Regions from separate parts of the Rummeliibacillus sp. GQ308 genome, predicted to be linked through region 2. Evidence: a T-box and tRNA genes for the amino acid it is inferred to sense, from the RefSeq annotation. Region 2 holds a T-box; the other holds one or more tRNA genes.
What was found. The T-box of region 2 lies ahead of thrS (threonine--tRNA ligase). A T-box ahead of a tRNA ligase gene usually reads a tRNA of that ligase, here a tRNA-Thr.

Region 1: it encodes a tRNA-Thr, which carries the amino acid that the T-box ahead of thrS (threonine--tRNA ligase) is inferred to sense. The anticodon was not compared.

Annotation. Positions count from the first base shown of each region.
Region 1 is NZ_JCAXDQ010000001.1:471,910-484,138, reverse strand. It holds gene AC6CHJ_RS02295 (C40 family peptidase) at 1-1,044, shown strand, start outside; gene AC6CHJ_RS02290 (C40 family peptidase) at 1,345-2,079, shown strand; gene AC6CHJ_RS02285 (S1C family serine protease) at 2,160-3,641, opposite strand; gene AC6CHJ_RS02280 (WecB/TagA/CpsF family glycosyltransferase) at 3,962-4,675, shown strand; gene AC6CHJ_RS02275 (hypothetical protein) at 4,858-5,187, shown strand; gene AC6CHJ_RS02270 (O-methyltransferase) at 5,171-5,809, shown strand; gene AC6CHJ_RS02265 (potassium channel family protein) at 5,970-6,356, shown strand; tRNA gene AC6CHJ_RS02260 (tRNA-Thr) at 6,487-6,557, shown strand; gene AC6CHJ_RS02255 (immunoglobulin-like domain-containing protein) at 6,722-9,625, opposite strand; gene AC6CHJ_RS02250 (DUF2653 family protein) at 10,282-10,572, opposite strand; gene AC6CHJ_RS02245 (hypothetical protein) at 10,560-11,039, opposite strand; gene AC6CHJ_RS02240 (bifunctional metallophosphatase/5'-nucleotidase) at 11,174-12,229, opposite strand, start outside.
Region 2 is NZ_JCAXDQ010000001.1:227,434-239,662, reverse strand. It holds gene AC6CHJ_RS01235 (NADPH-dependent FMN reductase) at 1-547, opposite strand, end outside; gene AC6CHJ_RS01230 (ring-cleaving dioxygenase) at 560-1,543, opposite strand; gene AC6CHJ_RS01225 (YceI family protein) at 1,671-2,198, opposite strand; gene AC6CHJ_RS01220 (LLM class flavin-dependent oxidoreductase) at 2,579-3,574, opposite strand; T-box leader at 3,768-3,991, shown strand; T-box leader at 4,048-4,272, shown strand; gene thrS (threonine--tRNA ligase) at 4,321-6,234, shown strand; gene AC6CHJ_RS01210 (nuclease-related domain-containing protein) at 6,669-7,619, shown strand; gene AC6CHJ_RS01205 (tetratricopeptide repeat protein) at 7,834-8,319, shown strand; gene AC6CHJ_RS01200 (glucosaminidase domain-containing protein) at 8,401-10,605, opposite strand; gene AC6CHJ_RS01195 (glucosaminidase domain-containing protein) at 10,731-12,229, opposite strand, start outside.

The sequences.
Region 1 (12,229 bases), 240 kb from region 2:
ACAACAAGTAAAAGTACAACTGTTACGAAAAAGTCTGGTACGTACAAAGTAAAACCAGGAGATTATATCGCAAAAATTGCAGCCAATCATGGTATTACATTATCAGCCTTAATGAAAGCTAATGGCCTAAAAAATGACCTTATTTTTGCTGGCCAAACATTGAAGATACCTGGCTCAAGTACTACAGTCACTCATGTTTCTTCTAACAAGAATAATTCTCCAAAACCAACGACAAGCAAAAAAGCAACGACCTACACTGTCAAATCAGGTGATTATGTAGGAAAGATTGCTGCAGCTTTTAACGTATCCATTGCGTCAATCGAAAAAAATAATAACATAAAAAACCATGTTATTTATGTTGGTCAAAAGTTAAAAATTAATGGGTCTTCAACAAAACCAGCAAGCAATAACACGAAACCAGCGACACCTAGTAAGACTCCAGCAGCACCTTCAAACGCAAAAAAATATACTGTGGTGTCAGGTGATACGCTTTCGGTAATAGCTCACAAATTTGGTATAACAATCACACAGCTAAAATCTTGGAATGGATTAACTTCAGATATGATTCGCGTTGGACAAGTCCTCGCAGTAAAAAATAGCGGAACAACAGTCCAACAAGATAAAGAGAATACAACAGGTGTGTCTAATCCAACACCTGGACAAGCGTCATCTACTGTATTAAAAAATGCTATTAATATTGGGCTTTCTATGAAAGGAACACCTTATGTATGGGGTGGTTCTTCGCCAAGCGGCTTTGATTGCAGCGGTTTTATTTACTATGTATTTAAACAAGCTGGCTATAAAAACATCAGCCGCACAAGCGCTGCTAGCTATGAGGCACGCTCTTACTATGTTTCCAGTCCGAAACCTGGCGATCTAGTATTCTTTAAAAATACGTACAAGACTGGTATCTCGCATTTAGGGATCTATATTGGGAATGGCCAATTCGTCCATGCCGGCGGTGATTATGTACAGGTATCTTCGGTAAATGAATCTTATTGGAAGAGCCACTTTGATAGCTATAAACGATTTTATGATTTATAAGTTATAAATTTTCCCTATATTACTAACTTTTAAACCTTATCTAATATTTTTGGATAAGGTTTTTTTACATTGAGAAAGCCTGATATATCAACGTTTTTGTCGAAGTGTAATCATTATGCTCTATTTTTGTTACAAGACTGTAATATAACTGTAAACGAAATAGCATTGTTAATTTATCAGATTTTTTATAAAGTTATACTTGTAAAAAACGAAACAAAACATAACATTTGAACTATAATGATTGAACTTAAATAACTACGAAATATAAAAAAACTTACTAGAATAGTTGGAGGACCTTTCATGAAAAAGAGAACTTTCTTAACGGCTATCGCATCAGGCGCATTAGCATTAACAATTGGATTTGGCCAAGTAAAAGCAGCAGAACAACATGATACAGCAACTACTACAGAACATACATCTATTACAATGGTTTCAAGCTCACAAGCTGTTAAAATCAGCGGCAAATACCATGTTACTGCAAATTCCTTAACATTACGTAAGTCACCTTCTCTAACTGCTGGAAAGTTAGGTTACTTCAAAAAAAATAAAACTGTAAATGCAAGCTACAAAAAAGTAGTGTCAGGTAGAACATGGTTAAAAGTTAGTGCACAAGGCAAAACAGGCTGGATGTCTGCAGCTTACTTAAAAGCTGGCGCTGGCGTTAAAACAACTTCTTCTAGTACAAATCAAAGTGATATTGTAAATACAGCTAAAAACTACTTGGGTGTTCCTTATGTTTATGGTGGAACCACTCCATCTGGTTTTGACTGCAGTGGTTTTACACGCTACGTTTTAAGCAAACATGGTATTACTTTACCACGTACAAGTCGTCAGCAACGTGCTGCCCTACCATATACAAGCAATCCACAACCAGGAGATTTAGTATTCTTTAATGTAGGTGGCGGTGCTATTACACATGTGGCAATTTATGCAGGCAATGGCATGATTGTTCATGCAGCAGGCAGCCATGTACAATACCAAACAATGAGCACTTATTGGAAAAATTACATTCATAGCTACGGTAGCATTCGCTAACTGAATGTTATAAGTAGTGCCCGTTAGAACAAATATATCGTACGTTAAAAAAGCTCAGCTAACGTAGCTGAGCTTTTTCATTAGGATGCAGTTTGATAAGTTTCTTCTTCACTTGCAGGTTCAGTTGACTTTGGTTCTACAACTGATTTGTTTTCCTTAACACTTTTCGTTTGAACTGCTGGTGTTTCTTCATCATCAGTATCTTGCTCTGTTGTCTCCAATTCTTCTGCAGAGGCTCCATCGTCTTGAGTACTGTTGATCGTAATTTCTTTAAATTGATAATCCGCATAGTCGTCGATAACAATTTTATAGATTATTTTTTCTTTTAATTGATGCTCTTGCTTATTTTTATCTACATAAGTGAATGTAGAGTCAACTTCGGCAGTCGCATAATCGTCTGTGATTTGAATATTGCCGATTGAATGTTTTAAATCTTTATACTTTCTGCCATCAGCTGTGTATGTTTCTAGCATCTTAGATGCAGCATTTTGCGCTGTACTTCCTGGTAGGATATAGGACTCATATGAAGGTCTTTTAACTGGGTCTTTAATAGCAAGTGGTACAAGATCATAGAAGCTATCGATATAATCTTTTATCAAGTCTTTCCCTAGATATGCTTCATCTCTGTGATCATTATCAAAATCTTGATCGTTATCAATATCGATCTCTACATCTTTGTTTGACCATCCTGTAATTAAATTCATTATTTGTTTAATTGGTATAGCGTAACCTATTTCAGGTTGATCTGTTAAAATAATCGAATTAATACCAATTACGTTACCTGTTTCTGCATTAATCAGCGGGCCACCGCTAGAACCGGGATGCAAACGAGCTGTCATTTCATATAGACCGCTATATGTGTATTCATCCGTAAACTCTGCGCCAATGTTTGTGATTTTTCCTTCAGTTGAAGTGCCGCCCTTATTATTCGGGCTACCAATTGCAATAACAGGCGTGTTAAGTCTTGCTGGTGCTGTATCTAAAACGAGCGGATCTTTCCCTTCGAGTTCTGGTACACGTATAAGTGCAACGTCTGTCTTTTTTGAAATTCCAATGACCTGACCTTGAAACTCTTGGCCATGCTCATTTGAAACTAAAACATAAGAAGCATCTTTCGCGACATGGGCATTCGTGATAATGTCTCCTTTTTTGTTAAATAGGAATCCAGAGCCTTGCTGCAAATCTGTCACGATCGTATAGACTTGCGTTTTAGCGTTTGCAATAATTGCAGAGGTATCATTTTTAGGCATAACAACATTTGTTTCTTCTTTGGTCGTCGTTGGTTGGCCAGTTGCAGGAATATCATTAGTCACACTGCCCTCTTGACGGCTAGCTGTCACCTTATCCTCTTGTTCCTTTTTCGGTTCTTCTTTCTTTTTTGTCTCTTCCTTTTTAGGCTTATTGATTTTTTCTACTTTAATATGTTCATTTTCATTTGCTGACTTTTCATTTTTGGTTAGGAGCATAAACGCACCCAAGATAATGGCTGCCATTAAAACAATGGATACAGCTATTCTTTTGATGGATGCTTTCTTTGGCTGATACCGTCGATTTTTAGTCATCACACATCCACTTCCTATCATTATTTAATTGTCAATACTATAGACGAATGAGCCTATATGAAAGTTTCAAAATTTTATCAATTCGGCTTTCTAGATTCAATTTCACAAAGATTATCATAGCATAAATTCCAGAGAATAGAATGAGAAAATAGATTTTTTTCGAAGGTATTTCTACTTATTTGTTTTACCCTATTTTCAGCACTATATGCACTCCTCACTTTCTTTTCCATAGGTCTCCTTTATAATGTCTACTCGGTTTATTTAAAGATTCCATTCCGTAGTATATAATGAGGGAAAAAGTGTTATGGAAGGTAAGTTGAATGAAAAAGATAAATATATTGGGCATTCCTTTTGTAGATACTACCAAAAAAGAGTTTGTAAGCCATGTTTTGACCTTGGCAACCAGCAACAAGGAACCCATTTCAATCGTAACAGCGAATCCCGAAATTGTTATGCTAACAAAAGAAAATGCACAATATGAACAATACGTACAGCGATCGACCTATGTAGTCGCAGACGGTATAGGCGTTGTCATCGGTTCTAAAATATTAGGTACTCCTTTGCGCGAACGGATACCAGGCTATGAATTAGTACACGCATTTATGAAAAATGCTGATGTTAATAAAAATCGATTCTTCTTTTATGGCGGCAAGCCTGGTGTAGCAGAAGCAGCGGCTAAAAAGGCAATCGCCCTCTACCCTCATATTAATATTGTAGGGACTGCTGATGGCTATGGTGACAGTGACGCAGTAGCCACTCAGGCAGCGTCCTTAAAGCCTGATTTTATTTTTATTGCTACGGGAGCTCCCAAACAAGAAGAATGGATAGCTAGTCACCGCCATCAATTCGAGCACTGTGTCATGATGGGCGTAGGCGGCAGTTTGGACGTGTTATCAGGCAATGTTCGCCGTGCGCCACAACTCTTTATCAAGCTTAATCTTGAATGGTTCTATCGCCTAATCACACAACCCACCCGTATAAAACGTATGATGAAAATACCTCTTTTTCTGCTTAAGGTGTTGCAATCAAAATAACAATTTGCCGATTCTATTAAATTGAATCGGCTTTTTTATATTCCCAATTTCCATTCAAAAATCCAATAGCAATTTTTTAATAAAAATTCGCTCTTATAATTTATATTGATTTGTTGTATACAATTGTATACAATAATTTTATATTCCGATTGTATACAATTGTATACAGAAAGAGGTGCGATATGAGACCAAATGAGGAAAGAGGCGGCCGACATCGGCATCATGGCGGCCATCATACAAAGGGTCCTAAAACATTTAGGCGCGGCAGAGCAATAGCGTTTTTAGAGATACTTCAGCTAAAACGTATGACTATCAAACAGCAACTAGACGAACCCGAATTTGAAACTATTAAGCCAATCTTAATCGGCGAGTTAAAGGCACTCGACATGGTTATCAACGAATTTATACAGCTATTTGATTTAGAAGAAAGTGATGAAATGGTAACAACTGAAAATCCTTCTATAGAAGCCTCAGAAACGATAGGAGATCCTGCAGATGAAACTAATCAATGAATACATCGATAGCCTCTTCGCTCCAACAGATACAGGTTTAGAGGACGTGCTGACATCGATTGAAGAAAACGGAATGCGTTCTATCTCCGTATCACCTGGATCTGGTAAGCTTCTTACTATGCTGGTATCTTTATCACAAGCTAAAGAGGTACTAGAAATTGGAGCACTTGGCGGCTATAGTGGCATATGCTTGGCCAGAGGATTTGGCAGTGAAGGTTATTTAACATCACTCGAATTAGAGGAGAACTATGCTGCCCTCGCTCATCAAAACTTAACCAAAGCAGGCTTTGGTAATCAAGTTACCTACTTGACTGGTCCAGCACTAGAAAGCCTCCAAATTCTAAAAGAAAATAATAAACAATATGACTTTTTCTTTATAGATGCAGACAAACTAAATTACATTAACTATTTAAACGCTTGTATCGAACTCGCCAAAGATGGTGCTATCATTGTCACAGACAATGTCTTAGCTGGCGGTAGTGTTGCTGATCCAAACGCACAGCCTAAACGATATAGCGAGTTTATGAAAGAGTACAATCAAACAGTCTCAGAACACTCTCAGTTGCAATCTGTATTAATACCGATCGGCGACGGAATGACGGTTTCACGCGTGATAAAATAGTTATACAAAATGCTGACTGCTAGCAAATGCTATATGCTTTGTGAGCAGTTTTTCAATTTTTAATCCTGCTTATCCGACTCCCCCACCCCTCAACCTAGAAATATTTTCCCTTGCATGATACTGTATCCAATGAATAATAACGAGGAGGAATTATCTCACTTTGATTTCATTTATCCTAACACTAAAACGACTGCTAGAAGCTTTGTATAAATCATCAAAACACCCTTTATTTTTATCGCTTATTACTACCCTATTTTTCATCATTCTGTCAGGCGTGTTATTTTATACACAAAAAGAAGGCTGGGCCGTACTAGACGCCATCTATTTCTGCGTTGTGAGCATTATTCCAACCGGCATCGATACCAACCTTTCCCCTGAAACAGCGATAGGAAAAGTATTCACTATGTTCTATCTTATCGTTGGAACAGGCACAATGCTCCTAACACTCATACTTTTGGCCAAATCGACCATCAATAATGATGATGATTTTAAGAAAACCTTTAAAAGTGGTAAATGGAAGCGCGAGGGACAAGAGGAAGAGAAATAATTCCAGCTCTTCTCACCTGCATTATGAGAAGAAACGTTACGATCTATTGGAACTTTTTTAAATTTCACCTAAATCGTGAAATCTGAATTATGAAGAAATAAGTGCTATACTACTGGTGTAAATAATTATTGCCGACTTAGTTTAATGGCAGAACGGTGGTCTCGTAATCCACTGATAAGAGTTCGATTCTCTTAGTCGGCATATTAAAAAACCGACAACTAACATAAATCCCCTCTACCTTTAAGTAGAAGGGATTTGATTGTTACAGTATTAAAAAGCATTAAGCTCCTAATCTACTATAAGATTAGGAGCTTATTATTGTAATTCTTAAACCTTTACTATTCAAAGAGTAGAAGGTTACTTGTCTATCTAGATTCTGAAACTGTTAAAGTTTTAGAATCATTAATATTATCAATTACTTTTCCAGTAGTAACATCAATTAATGAGAATTTAATTGTGTACTCACCTGCTTTAGAAAAATTAACAGTCATTTCTGTTGTTTGATCATAATCAGCAGAGACAGCAAATCCACTATCAGGTCCCCATTTTCCAGTTTCTTTTCCATCTGCTTTAAGAGCTTGTTCTAAAACGTTATTCAAGCTGTCAGTAGCTTTGAAAGTTGCTGTTGCATCTTCAGGACCACTAACTACAAAATTAAATTGAGCGTTCTCATAGCCTTTGCCTAAATTTTCGATAGCTTTAAAGTTAACTTTCACTTGGTTATCTTCATTTGCCACCAAGTTTGCAGGGACTTCAAAACCAAATGCATATTTTGAATTAGTTGCATCTACAGCTTTAACCGTAACATTAAATTCTTTTGTGATACTTTGAACACCGTTAAAGGTTGCAGTCAATGTTACTGTTTTGTCTCCAGCCAAAGCAGAAGGACGAGTGATTTTACCAATTTCAGAAATTATATCTTTGTTGTTAGTAGTCCAAGTAATCTTAGTACCGTTTGTTCCTTCTGATGGTAATACTAAATCATCTGTAACTGCATCTAGATTTTCTAGTTTGTTAGCTTGAGCTAAGTTAAATACATTTTTAGCATCTTCAGCATTTACTTTGTCAATATTATCTTGAATTGCTTTAACTGTTATTACATTTCCGTCAATTTCACTGCTGTATTTTGCAATCAAATCTGTGCTGACATTTTTAAATCCATTTTCTTTCAAAGATTCAAGTAGACGTACTTGGCTCACACCGTTAGCTGTAAGTACACTTTTCACTACTTTCACTTCATCTAGACGATTGCCAAAGTCTTCTTTGATATTTTTCCCTTTTTTATCTCCATCTTGATAAACAAGGTCTGCCGGTACTGTAGTGATTGCTTGTTCAGCTTCGGTGATCGCTTGTTCATTAGTAGGAGCTTGTTCTGCAGCTGCTACCTTAGATTCTACTTTACTCACAATTTCATTAGTAACACTATCGATTACTTCTTGAATTGCTTTAGCATTCGTCTTAGCTTCATGGTTAGCTCCTAATTCTGCTGCGTAAGTTTCGATATATTCATCGCGTACATTTGTAAATACACCGAGCTCTTCACCATCTTTTAATGCTTTAAGAAGTGTCACTTGGTTTTCTGCTGTGTTGACAGCAGTGACAGTGTTGATTTCATTAATTGTTTTTTGGATTTCAGAAACAGTTTTATTATTAGTGCCAAGCTTTGCAGCATAAGTCTCGATTAAATCAGCATTAATGTTCTTGAAATATTCATCTTGAAGAGCTTTCAATAATTCCACTTGGTTTGTAGCCTCATTAACTGCTTTAACTGCAGCGTCTGCCTTTGCAAAGTCTACAGTAAAATTAGCGTCCGCAGATACTTCTCCAACAGTAACACGTACAGTGTAATCTCCATCTTGAAGGTTACTAAAAGTTGTAGAAATTTTACCATCTGTATCGATTGCAACGTTTTCTTTCACTGCTGTAGCTTGTGCAGAAGTATCTCCGTTAGCAAATACAGAAACAGTTGCTGTTGCTTTTTCATTCTCCGTTACATTTAGCACATCAAGATTTTTAGCTGATGCAGTTACTGCTGTTGTTTTTGTTGTTTCATCTGTAACTGCTTTTACATCCTCGACCTTTACTTCTGTTGCTTTAACTACAACAGTCACAACAACTTTTTCAGCTTTGTTACCTGCAGCGTCTTCAGCACTGAAAGTTACTGTATAAGTTCCTGAAACAGTAGTATCAATCTTATCAAGTTCTTTTCCTTCAGCATTTGTAATAGTAGATTTCACTTCTACTTCTTTATCCTTATTATCTGTTGCAGTTACTGTTGGAAGGGTGAAGTCAGCACCATTTTCAACAGTGATCGTAGCCTCTCCATTAATTGATAATTTTGGAGCTTCTGTATCAGGCGCATCGTATTTTACGGTAGTTTTGTATTCTTCTCCTTTATAAGAGAAAGTTATTACGTTTTCGCCAACAGTTAGTTCTTTTTCAAGAGTGATAGTTACTAATTCATTAGAGTCTTCAAATTTCACAGAAATTTGCTTTGAATTAATTACAGTTACTGATTGTAATTCCAGCTTAATTTTTACACCCTTTTTTATAGTGACAACCTTACCATCAATTTTAAAGTCGCCGTTTGCTAAAATGCCATTATTGTAATACTTACCATTTGCCTTTGCTTTTACAAGACCTTTAGCGCGAGCAAAACCATCAAATAAAATGTCTTTATCTGTCACTAAGTATTGACCAACATTTTGGTGACCATTTTTGTATAGATATTTATCTTTTTTAGCAGTTTTATAACCTTTTTTCAATTTGCCATTGTAGAATAATAACTCTTCATGATTAGCCGTTTTATAGCCCTGTTTAAGGTAACCATTGTAATACAGTGAAGGGTTTTCATTTACATCTCCGTATACCTCATAACCTTTTGCAAGATGACCATCTTTGTATAAACGCTCTCCATTCCCAGCAACTTTAAAACCAGTTTTAAGAGAACCGTTATGGAACAATAGTTTATTATTTCGAGCAGTTTTGTATCCCTTTTTAAGAGATCCGTCGTGATAAAGTTTAATTGTTTTACCTGAACCTACAGTTTTATACCCTTTATTCAATTTACCATTGTGGTAAAGTTTTGATTTGAAAACTACGTACCCTTTTACTAATTTCCCTGTTTTAGCATTTACTAGTTTGCCATGTGACACTTTATATTTAGAAGCCGCAGATGCGTGTGTTGTTCCTGGAAGGATCGCAGCAGTTACTACAGATGTGACTAGAGCAACAGCAGCAGCACTTTTAACAAGTTTAAAATTTTTCATTTTCCATTCTCCTTTTACAAACGAACTATTATAGGATTACGTATCTATGCATTTAATACGACTAAATATACTAAAAAAATACAATTTATAATCCTCAGTGACCATATTATCATACAATTTGATAAAGTATAATAGTTTTTTGCAAAATATTAATAAAAAGCGAATAATAAATAATTAATACTAATAAATTTATATCATTTACCACTTTTAATTACTATTTATCTACTTTAAAAATTGGATATAAAACTTATAAGTACCTTCTATTACTTTAAATACTATTATAGTAAAAATACGTAACTAAAAATAATTGAAATTATTATCCAAACCCCTACCCTCTTTTCAAATTTAACTAGGACTTTTTTATACTAGTATAATAAAAAATAACCATATCGTTCGTATTTTATATATTTTCTTTGCTTTTATTTCGACATAATTCGACATTCATTCGTATTTTAGTGGAATTTTTCAAAACAAAAGAGATTAATTGCTATTTTCTCCCCCCCGTTCTCCAGTTAACTAACTAATATATTTTGGTTTATAAAATTACCTATGCACCATTTTTCAAATGATAATCTAATAAGACTCTTAGCCCCTTATTACGTCTTTTCCATTTTCCTAAAAAATAAAAGCCATCCATAATTGGATGGCTTTATTTCTTATTCTATAACGGCAATCATGCCCTCTTCATCATCAATTTCTAATCGGATGCTTGCTGCATAGGGATCTACGTTGGTTTCTTCTTGTAAATAGGCACGGATAGCGGACAACATGTTGGCTACGCGATACGTATCTTGTCGATTATTATAATATGCATCGGCAGAGTAGCCTTCATCGTCATCAAAGCAAAGCTCGATCTCTACATTTTCGGGCATTACATTGATTTGGCGTGCATGGTATACGCATAATGCGTTAATTAATTGGTCCTCTGATAAGACTATTGTTTCCATACATTTCGGTCCTCGTCACGTTTTTTGTTGCCACGGAACATTTGGAAAACTTTCATGATTAACATAATAAGTACCAAGATGGCAATAACATTGATTAATAAACCAAATAAGTTGCCCATTGCACCCATATTGCTAAGCATTCCACCAAATAAAAGTCCTGCCAGTCCTCCGAGCATCATGCCACGCATAAATCCGCCCTTTCTTGGAGTTGAATTAGCGGTTTTTGATTTGTTAGTTTTGTTGTTAAAGCTTGAGTTTTTGTTATCTTGTGTATTTCGATTTGTATTGGATTTATTGTTATTGAAAATAGAATTATTGGAATTACCGTTTGAATTAAAACCTCTTTTGCCTGATTTGTATCCTCTTGCATCAGCTGTGATGCTAAAATGGTCTGAAACAACAGGCCCTACAGTTGAGAAAGCAAGAGTAGCTGCAAATAAAGCTGCCGCAAGTTTTTTAAATTTCAATTAAATACCCTCCATTAGTGTGTAATTAATATTACTTACTCTTATCTTATCATTTTCCTTACATTATATGAAATGAAACGCTAAGGCAAAAAAAATCCTCCTGCTTTTATAGCAAGAGGATTTTTATTAGTTTGTTAGTCCACTTTTACATTACGCACTTCTGTTGGCTCATCAATAGTTTGTTTACCTTTTAAGTAGTTGATGAATGCATCAGTATCTACTTCGATTGTTTTATCATTTGTTGCTGTTGTGAATGCTTTGAAGTTATCGCCACCTGTTGCGATAAAGTCGTTAATTACAACAGAATATGTTTTTGCAGAATCAATTTTTTCATCTGTATCTCCTACAAATACATCTACAACACCTTTTGAATTATACGTATAGTGCAAGCCAGATACTTCTAAGCCATAACCACCTGTGAATTGTTGGTTGATTGCTTCTTTAATATTAGCACCAGTCATGTCTACAACTTTCAAGTAGTTGCCGAATGGTTGGACTGCTTGCGCTTTACCCCATGTAATAACATTTTTGTCTCCGTCTTTAACTGTAGTAAGGTCAGCACGGATACCACCAGAGTTTGTCATAGCAAAGTCAGCATTGTAGCCTAGAGCTTTTGCTTGGCTTAATTGTCCATCAGTTACTAAGTTGCCGACTGGAGAACCGCCTAGTGGATGAGCGACACGGTCTCTTGTAATGGATTCAAATGATGCTGTTGCGATTGGCGCATCAATTTTCTCTTTTACTAAAGATTTCGCTTCGTTCACAATGCCATTTACCTTCTTAGATACTTTGTTGCTGTTGATTTGTTCTTCAGTTGGCAAGTAGTTATATTTTACAATACCAGATGGTGTTTTAATAAAGTCTTTTGTCTTTTTGCTAATTTTACCTGTTACAACTGAATAGGCTTTACCAAATGATTTTGCCTCAATAATGCGTGTATTTTTGTAAACGCCATTAGCAAAGTTGTGATCATGGCCGCCGATTACTACGTCTACAGAGTGTTTCGGATCGATTTTTTCAAGCTCTTTCAGCATATCCACTGTTTGGCCTAAAATTTTCTCTTTTCCTTGTGTTTCAATTGATGTGTCTGCATCTGTGTTATAGGCACCTGAGTGTGCAACTACGACGATTGCATTTACACCTTGTTTACGCAAAACTTTTGAATATTTTGCGATTGCTTTTGCCGGATT
Region 2 (12,229 bases):
ACATTTGATTCACTGATTCTTCTTGAACAGCTTTTGGTTTGAAGTCTGTACCGTTTTCGAAATCTGTGAACAATGATAGTGCTGGGTGTACACGAACATCCGCTACAAGCAATTCACCTAAGATGCCGCGTAGGTGTTCTGCTGCACGAGCTCCGCCAACTGAACCGTATGATACGATACCAGCTGCTTTGTTGTTCCATTCTTCACGAAGATAGTCTAGTGCATTTTTAAGTGAACCAGTAATAGAGTGGTTGTATTCTTGTACGATAAATACAAAGCCATCTTGTGCTGCAATCGCTTCTGACCATGCAGCTGCGCCTGATGCATCTCCGCCTGCTTCCCCTAGCAGTGGCAATTTGTAATCTGCAATATCAATGATTGTGTAGTTTGCGTCATCGCGTTTGTCTGCGATTTCTTTTACCCACGCACCTACTTGTGGACTTACACGTCCTTCACGAGTTGATCCTAAAATAATACCGATATTTACTTTTGTCATTGTTTCTTCCTCCTCTTGTTTTGTACCAAATAATTTAGACATAAATCCCATGATTTCACTTCCCTATAAATATTCCTTTTCAAATGCTCGAGTACTGCGCACTGTATCAATAGGTCTTACAATTTTTTCAATTTCTTCGCGCTTTGGCTCAAAGAATGGCGGCAATGATAGTTTTTCACCAAGTGTTTCATATGGTTCATCCCCCATGAAGCCAGGACCATCTGTTGCTAATTCAAATAAAACGGAAGGGGCAGCATTTGTATAAAGAGAACCAAAATAGTAGCGTTCTACATAGCCGGAGTTTGGCAATTTATATAACTCTAAACGTTGTTGCCAAGCATCCAAGTCAGCTCGGTCATTCACTCGGAATGCTGTGTGATGGACTGTGCCATAGCCTTGTCGAGCTTGAGGAAGCACGGTGTTCATTTCAACGATTACTTGAGCCCCGTTTCCCCCTTCACCCATTTCGAATAGTTTGAAGGAGCCTTCTTTAGCGACTTCTTTCATGAAGAATACTTCCTCTAACAGTTGTTTGAAGTAGTCAGCGAAAGAAGTCCGGACAAAAATTGGTCCTAATCCAGTAATCGCATATTCAAGTGGCACCGGCCCATTTTGCCAAGGTGTCCCTGCTGGCACTCCCGCGTTTAACTCATCTGATATGAGCTGATAATTTTGGTCGTCAAAATCGACGAATGACAAAGTTTTTTTGCCAAACTGTTCTTGGATGCCTGTATGTCTCACTTCAAATTTATCAAAGCGTTTTACCCAATAAGCTAATGCCTCATCCTTTGGAACCCGGAAAGATGTTTTAGAAATTTCATTTGTGCCATGCACCCCTTTTGGAATGCCTGGGAAATCAAAGAATGTCATATCTGTTCCTGGGCTGCCGACATCATCTGTGAAGTACAAATGATAGGTTTGGATATCATCTTGGTTCACTGTTTTTTTCACTAATTGAAGACCTAATACGTAAGTGAAGAAATCATATATTTTTTCTGCACTGCTTGTTATAGCTGTCACGTGATGTAGTCCTTTAAGTGCGTCCATGAAATACCCCTCCCATATAATTATCTTGAATTCGAGATATTGTTTTAAAAAAATGCTTTTGAGCTTTTGTTTGGTAGATGATGCTGAACTTATATCAACTAAATTCAGCATCATTCACAGGCTTTTATTATGCAGCTGGGTTAATTTCTAATTCTACTTTGATTTTGATGTCTTTACCTACTAGTACGCCACCTGTTTCTAGTGCTGCGTTCCAAGTTAAGTCGAATTCTTCACGGTTGATTTTTGTTTCCGCTTCGAATCCGTACACTTCTACGCCCCATGGGTTTGTACCTTTACCGCCGTATTCTACGTCGAATGTTACTGGTTTTGTTACGCCTTTGATTGTTAAGTCACCAGTTACTTTGTAGTCATCGCCGTCTTTCACGATGTTTGTAGATGTAAAGTCGATAGTTGGGTTGTTTTCTGCATCGAAGAAATCTGCTGATTTCAAATGATTGTCGCGATCTTCGCTATTTGTGTTAATGCTTGCTACATCAAATTTGAATGCAATTGTTGCTGTTGTTAAATCTGTTAAATCTGCTGCTTCTACATCTGCAGTATAAGAATCAAATTGTCCTCTTACTTTTGAAACCATCATGTGTTTTACTTCAAAACCTACTGTTGAATGTGATTGATCTACTGTCCATTTTGCCATTTTAAATCTCCTCCATTGTTTATAATCTGAAAATACTAACTGTCTCGAAATCGAGATATATATTAAAAAAATAATAGACTTAAAACAAATATCTTTAATTCGAGATAATCTTCTCATGAAAACAAACTCTTGTCAATACTCTTTTTAAAACTTATTTACTTTAATCAAATTTAGCATAATAAAAACCCGCAGCAATCTTGGTAAGGCAATGAATGTTAGTGAAGCGTTTCATGATATTGAAGGGAAATAGATGCGATTTTCTGAAGGCGAGCGGTAGCCCACTTTAATATTTATTTCCACTTCAATAAAATTATTCATCAAAATCTCAATGAATTACTTCTCTTTTACATGTGCCCTATTTATGCATGCGGGTCTCTTATTTAATCCAATAATTCTTTTGCTAATAGTGTGTAGCTTTGTTTTCGACTTTCGATGCTGAATTGGTTGCAATTGAACATCGCTTCGTCAAAGCCATATTGCTCTTGATCTCGACGAATAATATCGCCTACTTCCTTCGGTGTTCCGACTAGATGCAATTTGCGATTTTCTTCAATCATCATTTTGTCCATTTCAGTTAATGGATAGTCTTTTGCTTCTTCTGGTGACAAGGTTTGGATTAAGTTGCCTTGCATCAGCTGTAGTCTAGAAATATCAATCGGCATTGCTAAGAATTCTGCTTCTTCTTTTGTTTCTGCTACAGTTGTCGCATATGTCACCAGAATTTCTGGTGTTTCCATAAAGTATGAAGGCTCGAAATTAGCGCGATATGTGTCGAAGATTTCTCTCGTCATTCCACCATTGAAGAATTGAGCAAAGGAGTAACCCATTCCCATGCGACCTGCTCGTACGGCACTATTACCAGTCGAGCCTAATAACCATGCTTCAGGAAGTTCTACGCGCGCTGGTGTCGCCACGACTGAATCATAGACAGAGATGCCTGGTTTTTGATCGTTCATCAACTTAAGTGTTGTTTCAATTTCTTTATATTGATCCGTCATCTCAGGTCGTTTACCTTTTGCCATCGCATAAATAGCATAAGTATCTCCGCCTGGTGCGCGTCCAACGCCAAAGTCGATGCGGCCAGGTGACAGTGCGCTTAATGTTTTGAACACTTCCGCTACTTTTAATGGTGAGTAATGCATCATCATGATGCCGCCTGTGCCGATACGAATACGGTTTGTTTTAGCAGCCAAGTGAGCCGCTGTTACTTCAGGCGCAGAGCTTGCAAGCGATTGCCCGTTATGATGCTCCGCCATCCACATACGGTGATAGCCTAGCTCTTCACCAAGAATCGCCAATGTTTCGCTGTTTTTTAAAGCCTGTGCCGGTTTAGCCCCTTTTGGTATCGGCGCTTGATCTAGAATAGAGAGTCTCATATTACTCATCCTTCCCTTTTTCATCTATCTGTGTAAATGTGATATTTATACGTCATAATGCTAGCGGAAGTTTAAGGGGATGTAAAATGATTGGATTGGTGAGGAAGTTAAGACAATAAATTGTTCATAATTAAAATAGGTGTTGCTAAATAGTAATAATTATCATAATATATATAATAATTTAATTCTTGATGAAGAAGCGCTGATAAGGACATGAATTGCTTTTACGGTTTACAGAGAGGGAAGTTTTGCTGAAATCTTCCTAACGCAGGAGAGTAATTTACCACCTTTGAGCTGTATCGGGGAATCTAGTATCCGGTACCGTCTATGCTACGTTACAGCACCAAAGCCATAAGTTGTTTTCTAACTTATGGGAAGTTGGGTGGAACCACGGGTTAAAACGTACTCGTCCCTTTATTAGGGATGCGTGCGTTTTTTTGTATTTAACAGGATTCCATTGATTGAGATAAAAATTAAAAGCGATGATGAGGACATGAATTATTTTTACGGTTTACAGAGAGGGAAGTTTTGCTGAAATCTTCCTAGCTTAGGAAAATAATTTACCACCTTTAAGCTGTATTGGGGAATGTAGTATCCAATACCGTCTATGCTACGTTACAGCACCAGAGCCATAGGCTATTCTTTAGCGTATGGAAAGTTGGGTGGAACCACGGGTTAACAACACACTCGTCCCTTGTTTAGGGATGCGTGTGTTTTTTTATTATAAAAAAGGAGTGTTTAACATGATGAATGATCAATTTATAAAAATTCAGTTTCCAGATGGCAAAAAACAGCAATACGATCGAGGCGTAACACTAACAGATATTGCCCACTCCATTAGCCCAAGTCTTTCTAAAAAGACAATTGTCGGTTATGTAAATGGGATACCTACAGATGTAGCACGTCCAGTTACAGAAGATGTACAGATTTCCTTATACGATGCAGCTTCAAAAGAAGGAATAGCAGTGGTTCGCCATTCAACAGCCCACTTATTGGCACACGCATTAAAACGTATATATCCTTCTATTCATTTTGGAGTTGGCCCTGTCATTGAAGATGGTTTTTATTACGATGTGGAGCTGGATTCCCCTATCACTCCAAGTGATTTACCTCAAATAGAAAAGGTTATGAAACAAATCATTAATGAGAACTTGGAGATGAATCGAAAGGAAGTTTCACGCGAGAAAGCTAAACAATTATTTGCGCATGATCCATTAAAGCTTGAGTTGTTAGAAGACATTCCACAGGATGAAACAGTTACTGTTTATGAACAGGGTGACTTTTATGATTTATGCCGGGGTCCTCATATACCTTCTACAGGTAAGGTCCAGAATTTTAAACTAACAAAAGTGTCTGGGGCATATTGGCGAGGCGATAGTAATAATAAAATGCTTCAACGCATTTATGGTGTCGCTTTTGCAACAAAGGATGAGCTACGTGACTATTTTGTCTTTCTAGAGGAAGCGGAAAAGCGAAATCACCGTAAACTTGGAAAAGAACTTGAGTTATTCATGTTCTCAGAGGAAGCACCCGGCATGCCATTTTATCTGGCAAATGGCCAGATTATACGGAATGAGCTCGAGTCCTTTTTACGAAATTTACAGGCTAAGTATGATTATAAAGAGGTGCGAACTCCACTCATGATGAATCAGAGATTGTGGGAGCAATCCGGTCACTGGGATCACTACAAAGAAAATATGTACTTTACTCAGGTTGATGAACAAAACTTTGCCTTAAAACCGATGAACTGTCCTGGACATATGCTCATCTTTAAAAATGAACGACATTCCTATCGTGATTTGCCTATTCGCATGGCGGAATTCGGGCAAGTTCATCGACATGAATTCAGCGGTGCCTTAAATGGTTTATTACGCGTCAGATCATTTTGCCAGGATGATGCTCATATTTTCGTTACACCAGAACAGATTGAAGATGAAATTACTCTTGCGTTAAAAATCATCGACCATGTGTATAAAGTATTCGGATTTGAATATGAAATTGAATTATCGACACGCCCAGAGGATTCAATGGGCAGCGAGGAACTGTGGAATCGGGCTGAAACAGCTTTAGAAAACGTACTAAATAACTTGGGGTATCCTTACAAAATCAATGAGGGCGATGGTGCCTTTTATGGCCCCAAAATTGATATTCACATAAAAGATGCCATTCAACGCAGCCATCAATGCGCTACAGTGCAACTCGACTTCCAGCTACCAGAGAAGTTTGATTTAACATATATAGACAAACAAAATGAAAAAGCTCGTCCGGTGGTCATTCATCGCGCAGTATTCGGTTCCATCGATCGTTTCTTAGGCATTTTAATTGAACATTTTGCAGGAGCCTTCCCTGTTTGGCTCGCTCCTACACAGGTACAAATTGTTCCCGTCTCTCAGGTTCACCTAGATTATTGCTTCAAAATCCAATCTCAGCTGAGACAATTAGGGGTACGAGTTAAAATTGACGATGACGAAGAAAAATTAGGCTATAAAATAAGAAGAGCACATATGCAAAAGATCCCTTATATTATTGTGCTTGGTGATGAAGAGTTAAAAGAAAACGCAGTAAATGTTCGGAAGCACGGAGAAAAACAATCAATCAGTATACCATTTAAGGATTTTAAAGAAAATATTGTAAAGCAAATAAATGACCGCAGCATTTAAAATAAACAAGGGAGAACCTTATATTGGTCCTCCCCTTGTGTTTAATCGGGATGATAATTGGATATTACCGCGAATGGAAGGTATCTTCAGGACTTAAATTGTTCTTTTTTGGGAGTAAACTACCTGAGAGCGGTTGTAAAATTGGTATGAACGGTAGTAAAAGTGTTCGTAGCGGTTGTAAATCATCAGAGAACGATAGTAAGCATCAATTTCAATTACTTTTCTTCCTCTCCTTTTAAATAACTCTCTGAAGATATTTTGCATAAAAAATTTTCAACTACAATAGTTAGCCGATAATCAACATTATCTATATTTTTTAAGTATGCTTTTCTATTTTGTATGTTTATTTGATGGTTGTAGCATTTGCGGCCATTTTACACATATTTCTTCTTATTATATACTCGTTTAAACAATTGAGTTTGGGAGTGATTTTTATGTTGATTAAACCTTTTGCACCCACCCATTATTTAGATGCCTTGCGAAAACTGAGTGATCGGTTATCTGCGACTCATCCTTTGAAACAGGAATTGGAGAGGCAATGGAGAAGTATAGATGCTGGCGATTTAGGAGAGAAAATTATAGTTGATACGCTTGGTCAGTTGCATCCATCTGAAAAGTATTATGTATTTCATAACTTATCTCTTGTATTAGAATCTAAAATACAAATAGATATTTTACTGTTAACTGCAAATTTTGCAGTTGTTTTTGAGGTAAAGAATATCAAAGGAACGATAGAATTAAGACAAAATCCTCGACAATTGGTGCGCCATTTATCAACAGGTGAATCACATGCATTTCCTAGTCCAGAACCCCAACTGGAAGAATACATCCACCAACTCAAAGTTTACTTTTCACACAACCATATCAATCTCCCCATCTACGGTGCGGTGGTCTTCCCCTTTTCATCAAGCTACATTGAACGAACTTCATCAGCCACTACTCTTCTTTTAAAAAACGATATTAAACCATATGTTCGAAATCTACCGTTACAAAAAGAACCTTTGTCTCCCCGGCAGCTAGAAAAACTCGTCTATTCCTTATCGAAACAGCATACTGATTATAATCCTTATCCATTGTTGAAGAGATATAACCTTTCGAGAAAGGACGTTTTGAACGGAGTAGCTTGTCCAAACTGCCGTAAATTGTACATGCGAAGAATAAATATGCATTGGTACTGTACCTATTGCCATCACACAAGCCGCGATGCTCATGTGCAGGCTATCTATGACTATTTTGCTTTGATTGATTCCTCTATTTCTAGTTTGGAATGCTATCAATTTCTAGGTTTGGCAAATTCGAGACAAGCCTACCGCCTATTAAGTCAGATGAAGCTTCAGAAAATTGGTAAGTTTAAAGATGCCCGCTACATACCCGATTATCAATAATCTTCTTCCTTTGCCTTCGGTATCCTACCACTAATTAAGAGTATCTTAGGACTTAAATTGCTCTATTTCGTGAGTTAACTAGTGAAGAGCGGTGGTAAATCAGATGGGAGCGTCTGTAAAAGCCATAGCAGCGGTTGTAAACCCACAGGCTACGGTAGTAAAATTTAAATGTTCAAACTTCAAGATAATGAAGCCAAATATTTCGGAGGTTCAGATGAAAACAGAATTGAACAAAGCATTAGATTTAAGAAAGAGTGGAGAATATAAGGCATCTAATGAACTTTTCTTAAAACTTGTATTGAACTATCCTGACGATGCTGTCTTAAACTATCAATGTGCTTGGAGTTTTGACCTTTTAGGTGACGAAGTGAATGCTATTCCTTACTATGAAAAAGCTATTCAGTTGGGATTACCTTCAAAGGATTTAGAAGAAGCATACATAGGCTTAGGTAGCTCCTATAGAACCATAGGAGAATATGAAAAATCCAAAGATGTCTTTCTACAGGGAATCGAAGCTTTCCCAACTAGTCAGGTACTCAAAACTTTTTATTCCATGACGCTATATAATTTAAATGAACATAGTCAGGCAATGGAGATATTATTAAAGTGTTTAATACAGACGACTAATGATGAAGAAATTCTTAGTTACAAAAAAGCTATTGAATTATATGCTGGCCAATTAGATCGGATTTGGGACTAATTGATAGTATGGGATGGCAATCGCCATCCTTTTTGCTTTTTAAAACATTAAAAACTCCGCCTGTCATAGGCGGAGTTTTCTCTAAAACTTCGTAATAATAGTAGAGCTAATCCAAGCTTTGGTTGTAGTGCCTGGAATGTAAAGCTGATACCATGTTGTGTTGCTTTCGTCTTTTTCAGTGACTGGTTTGTTTTTGCTGTCTAAGACGAGTTTGAAATACGTTTCGTCATTTAGTTTAGTTAAAATTTTTGAGCCTTTTGTTGTTGGTTTGTCGCGGACATTGCAGCCGTCTCCGTTCGTAACAGCTAGGTTTTGGATATCGAGGCTTTCGCTGCTTACCCATGCTTGGTCCGTAGTTTTTCCATTGGCATCTGTATATTGAATGCGGAACCAGCGTGCTTTGAACTTTCCATTTTCTTTAATATCCTTGACGTCTGAATTATGGCCAAGCAGTGTAATGCTCTTGCCTTTTGCCAGCGTGCCTAGTAGACGCGTTTTAGATGGGTAAGGCATTGTATAAACTTCCGTCGTTGCAATTGTTGTTGCCTTAATGCCTTTATCAAATGTTTTAAAGATACTTGGCTGTGGCATATTGGCAGGAATAATATGATCGTATGTTTTATTCACTGGTGCCGGTACTATTGTGCTGATTGGCTGCGCAGCATAGTAGCTAGAGTTGTATGGCTTCATTTCTTCCATAATGCGTGTAATGGTGCGTCCCCAGTTTTTATCTGTCGCGTATCGAACATTCATGCCAGCCACATTAACACCATTATTATAGACGCCGCCAACCCTTAAATAATTTTGATAAATTTTTTCTGCATAATAAGCAAGACCTTCTTTTCCTGAAGGGAAGTATAGCGCACATGTAAATGGCGCAGAATCATATGCTTGATAGCCAAAGAAGTTGTTTTTGTATTGAGAGATTTGCGAGCTTCCCCACCCTGTCTCAACGATTGCATGCGCGAACATAAATTGTGCACTAATGCCGTACTCTTTTTGAATTTCCAAGAAAGCAGGAATCATTTTGTAAAGAGTGGCTGAAGTGATTGCAGTACCTTTTTTCTTAATTAAGTAATTTTGCATTTCACTCTGCGTGATGTTAGATGTTTTGCGCAGGTTTTCTGCTATATAGTTATTGCCTGCTTGTTCAAGATTGATCCAAACGGTTTTACCGCCGATCGAACCTTGGTAATATGTTTTGCCGTTTACTACCTCTACCTTTTTAGCTGTGAAAGCTTTCGCACGGTAGGCATCAAGATCCTTATGGACAACGTTATTTGTATCGCCATCAGAGATATTATAGGCTGCACCGGAGCCTGTTAGGTACAGTTTCAGGTTAGTTGTGCTTGATGATGTGATATTTTTCAGATTCAATTGGCCTTCTTCTACCCAGCCGATTGGTTTTGAGTCGCGGCTAATTTGGTAGTAGGTTTTGCTTTTGATAATTGCTTTCTTATAAACATAGAAGTTTTCGTTGCTATAGCTGCTTCCTAGTTCGGCATCTACTAACTTAGTTGGATCTTGATAGATTTTGGCCGTACTTTTTAAAGAACCAATTTTTTCAACAGCTGTTGTTTCAAAAGAAGGATCTTCCTTTGGTGGCTCAACTGGTTTAGTAGGTTCAGTCGGTTTGGTTGGTTCTTCTGTTTTAGGGGGTTCGGTTGGCTTTGGTGTTTCCGGTTTTGGGACACTTGTTGTTGGTTTTGTTGTAGTGACCTGATTGTATTTAAGCCAGACCGTTTGGCCATTTAATTTGCCACTGTACCATACGTCATTGCCAACTTTTTCGGTTGTTTTGGGTTGGAACAGTGTATTTTTGTCTTTGGTGAGAGTTGTAAACATAACATTACGCTCGTCTCCCCAAGGTCTTGTATACGCTTTGCCGTTCCCTTTCACATAACGTTTAGTTGTGCTATTTTTAGCAATCGTATGAGTTCTCGTTGTAATATCTTTCGATTTAACCCACCCAACAGTTGGTTTGCTCGGATCTTTGTAATTACTTATTAAAAAGTACGCTGTATCCTTGTAAATGGCTTTCTTATTTATATAAAACGTCAGGTGGAGCTGCTTAGCGCTTGTTGTCCCCTTTGTAGCTGTTGGTGTTGGATAGATGATGGCTTTCGCAGTTTTAATTCTGCCAAGTCGGCTTGTTTTGCCTTGTTTTACTTTTGCTTTGACAGTCGTTTTAGCATCCGCTTGAATAGTAGGAATGGCCGTTGTAACAGTCGTTGCAAGGATAGCTGCAGAAATCATCGAAGCAGCTAATGTTTTAGGAATCGGCATATAAAACTTCCTTTCTAGTAAAATCATGGATTTTTACTAACTATATCATGATTTTTATGAATTTAATAGATAGTAGATTGTGTCAAAATAAAAACGAGGTTCCAGAGAAGGAACCTCGTTACTTTTTAGTTGAACATTTGCAGGTTAGAGCTTTTAATCCATAATTTTTTCGTAGAGCCTGGTTTGTAGATTTGATACCATTTTACTTTTTTCTTGTCTGTTTTTGTGACATATTTATTGTCTTTTTTGACAAGCTTGATCAACGTATTCTTATTAACTGAGGCAACTTGTGTGTACTTGTCATTTTGAAGTGTTGTCTGATTGTTGGTAAAACCTAAATTCGCAACCGCAATTTGGTCACTTCTGAGCCAGCCTTGTTTGCCGCTGTAATCAATGCGATACCAGCGCACCATTTTACCTTTGGTATTTTTGAAGTCACGGACATCTGTGTGGTAGGCCTTTAATGTGATAGCCTGTCCTTTTTTATATGTGCCGTATTGTGCTGAGTAAACATATGGCAGGCTATAGATTTGAGCGCCTTCAGTTACATCCACTTTCGCTTTAATCTCCTCCGGCATTGTTAGGAATTGATCCGGCTGTGGTTTACCTACCGGAATAACGTTATCGTATTCTTTTGGCTCTTTAAAAACAACTTTACTAGCTGTTGTCTTACTGTAATAGCTGCTGCTATACGTTTTCATTTGAGCCATTAAATTGGCAATCTTATCGCTCCATTGCGGGTCTGTTGCATACCGGACGTTCATACCAAGCAGTGTCGGACCGTTGTAATACGCGCCAGAGCTTGTTAGATAGTCTCGATATATTTTATAGGCATATGCGCTAAGTCCAGCCTTGCCCGACGGGAAATATTTCGCGCAGGTTAATGCACAGGTATCATAGGCTTGATAGCCAAAATAATTGTTTTTATATTGGGAAATGGTTGAACTTCCCCAGCCTGTTTCTAAAATAGCATGTGCCAGCATAAACTGCGCATTAATTCCCGCTTCTTTTTGTAGCGTAACGAAAGTCGGGGCTAGCTTGTACAATACATTATTCGGTAATTTCCCTTTACTGATTAAGAAGTTTTGCATTTCTTTCGCTGTAACGTTTGATGGTTTTCTAAGGTTAAGTGATGTGTATGGGTTTGTTTTGAGCGCACTCGTTGAAACCCATACAGTTTTTTTGTTCAATGTACCTTTGTACCAAAGAGTGCTGCCAATCTTTTCAATGCGAGTAGCTTTGAATTCTTTTGCACGAGAGCTACTGAGTGAGGATACTTTGTTCTTCGTTGTACCCCATGGCATGTTATAGGAGTTGTGCGTCCCTGCTATGTATGCTGTCGTCTTCTTGGTGCTTTGCAGGATGCGTTTATGGCGTGTGATGTCTTTTGTCGCTAACCAGCCAACTTTAGTGTTGCCTTGGGAAAGCTGATAGTACGTTGTTTTGCCAATCTTTGTTTTGCTGTTGGCTTCATATGTTTTACTCGTATGTGTCTTCGTAGCTAGCTTGAAGCTTTTGAGCTTCGTTGGATTGCTATAAATTTTGGCTGACGTCGTTTTGATACGAGCAACTTCCTGAGTTTTTGTTGTCTTGTATGCAGTTTTTGCACCTGCGGGTACTTGCA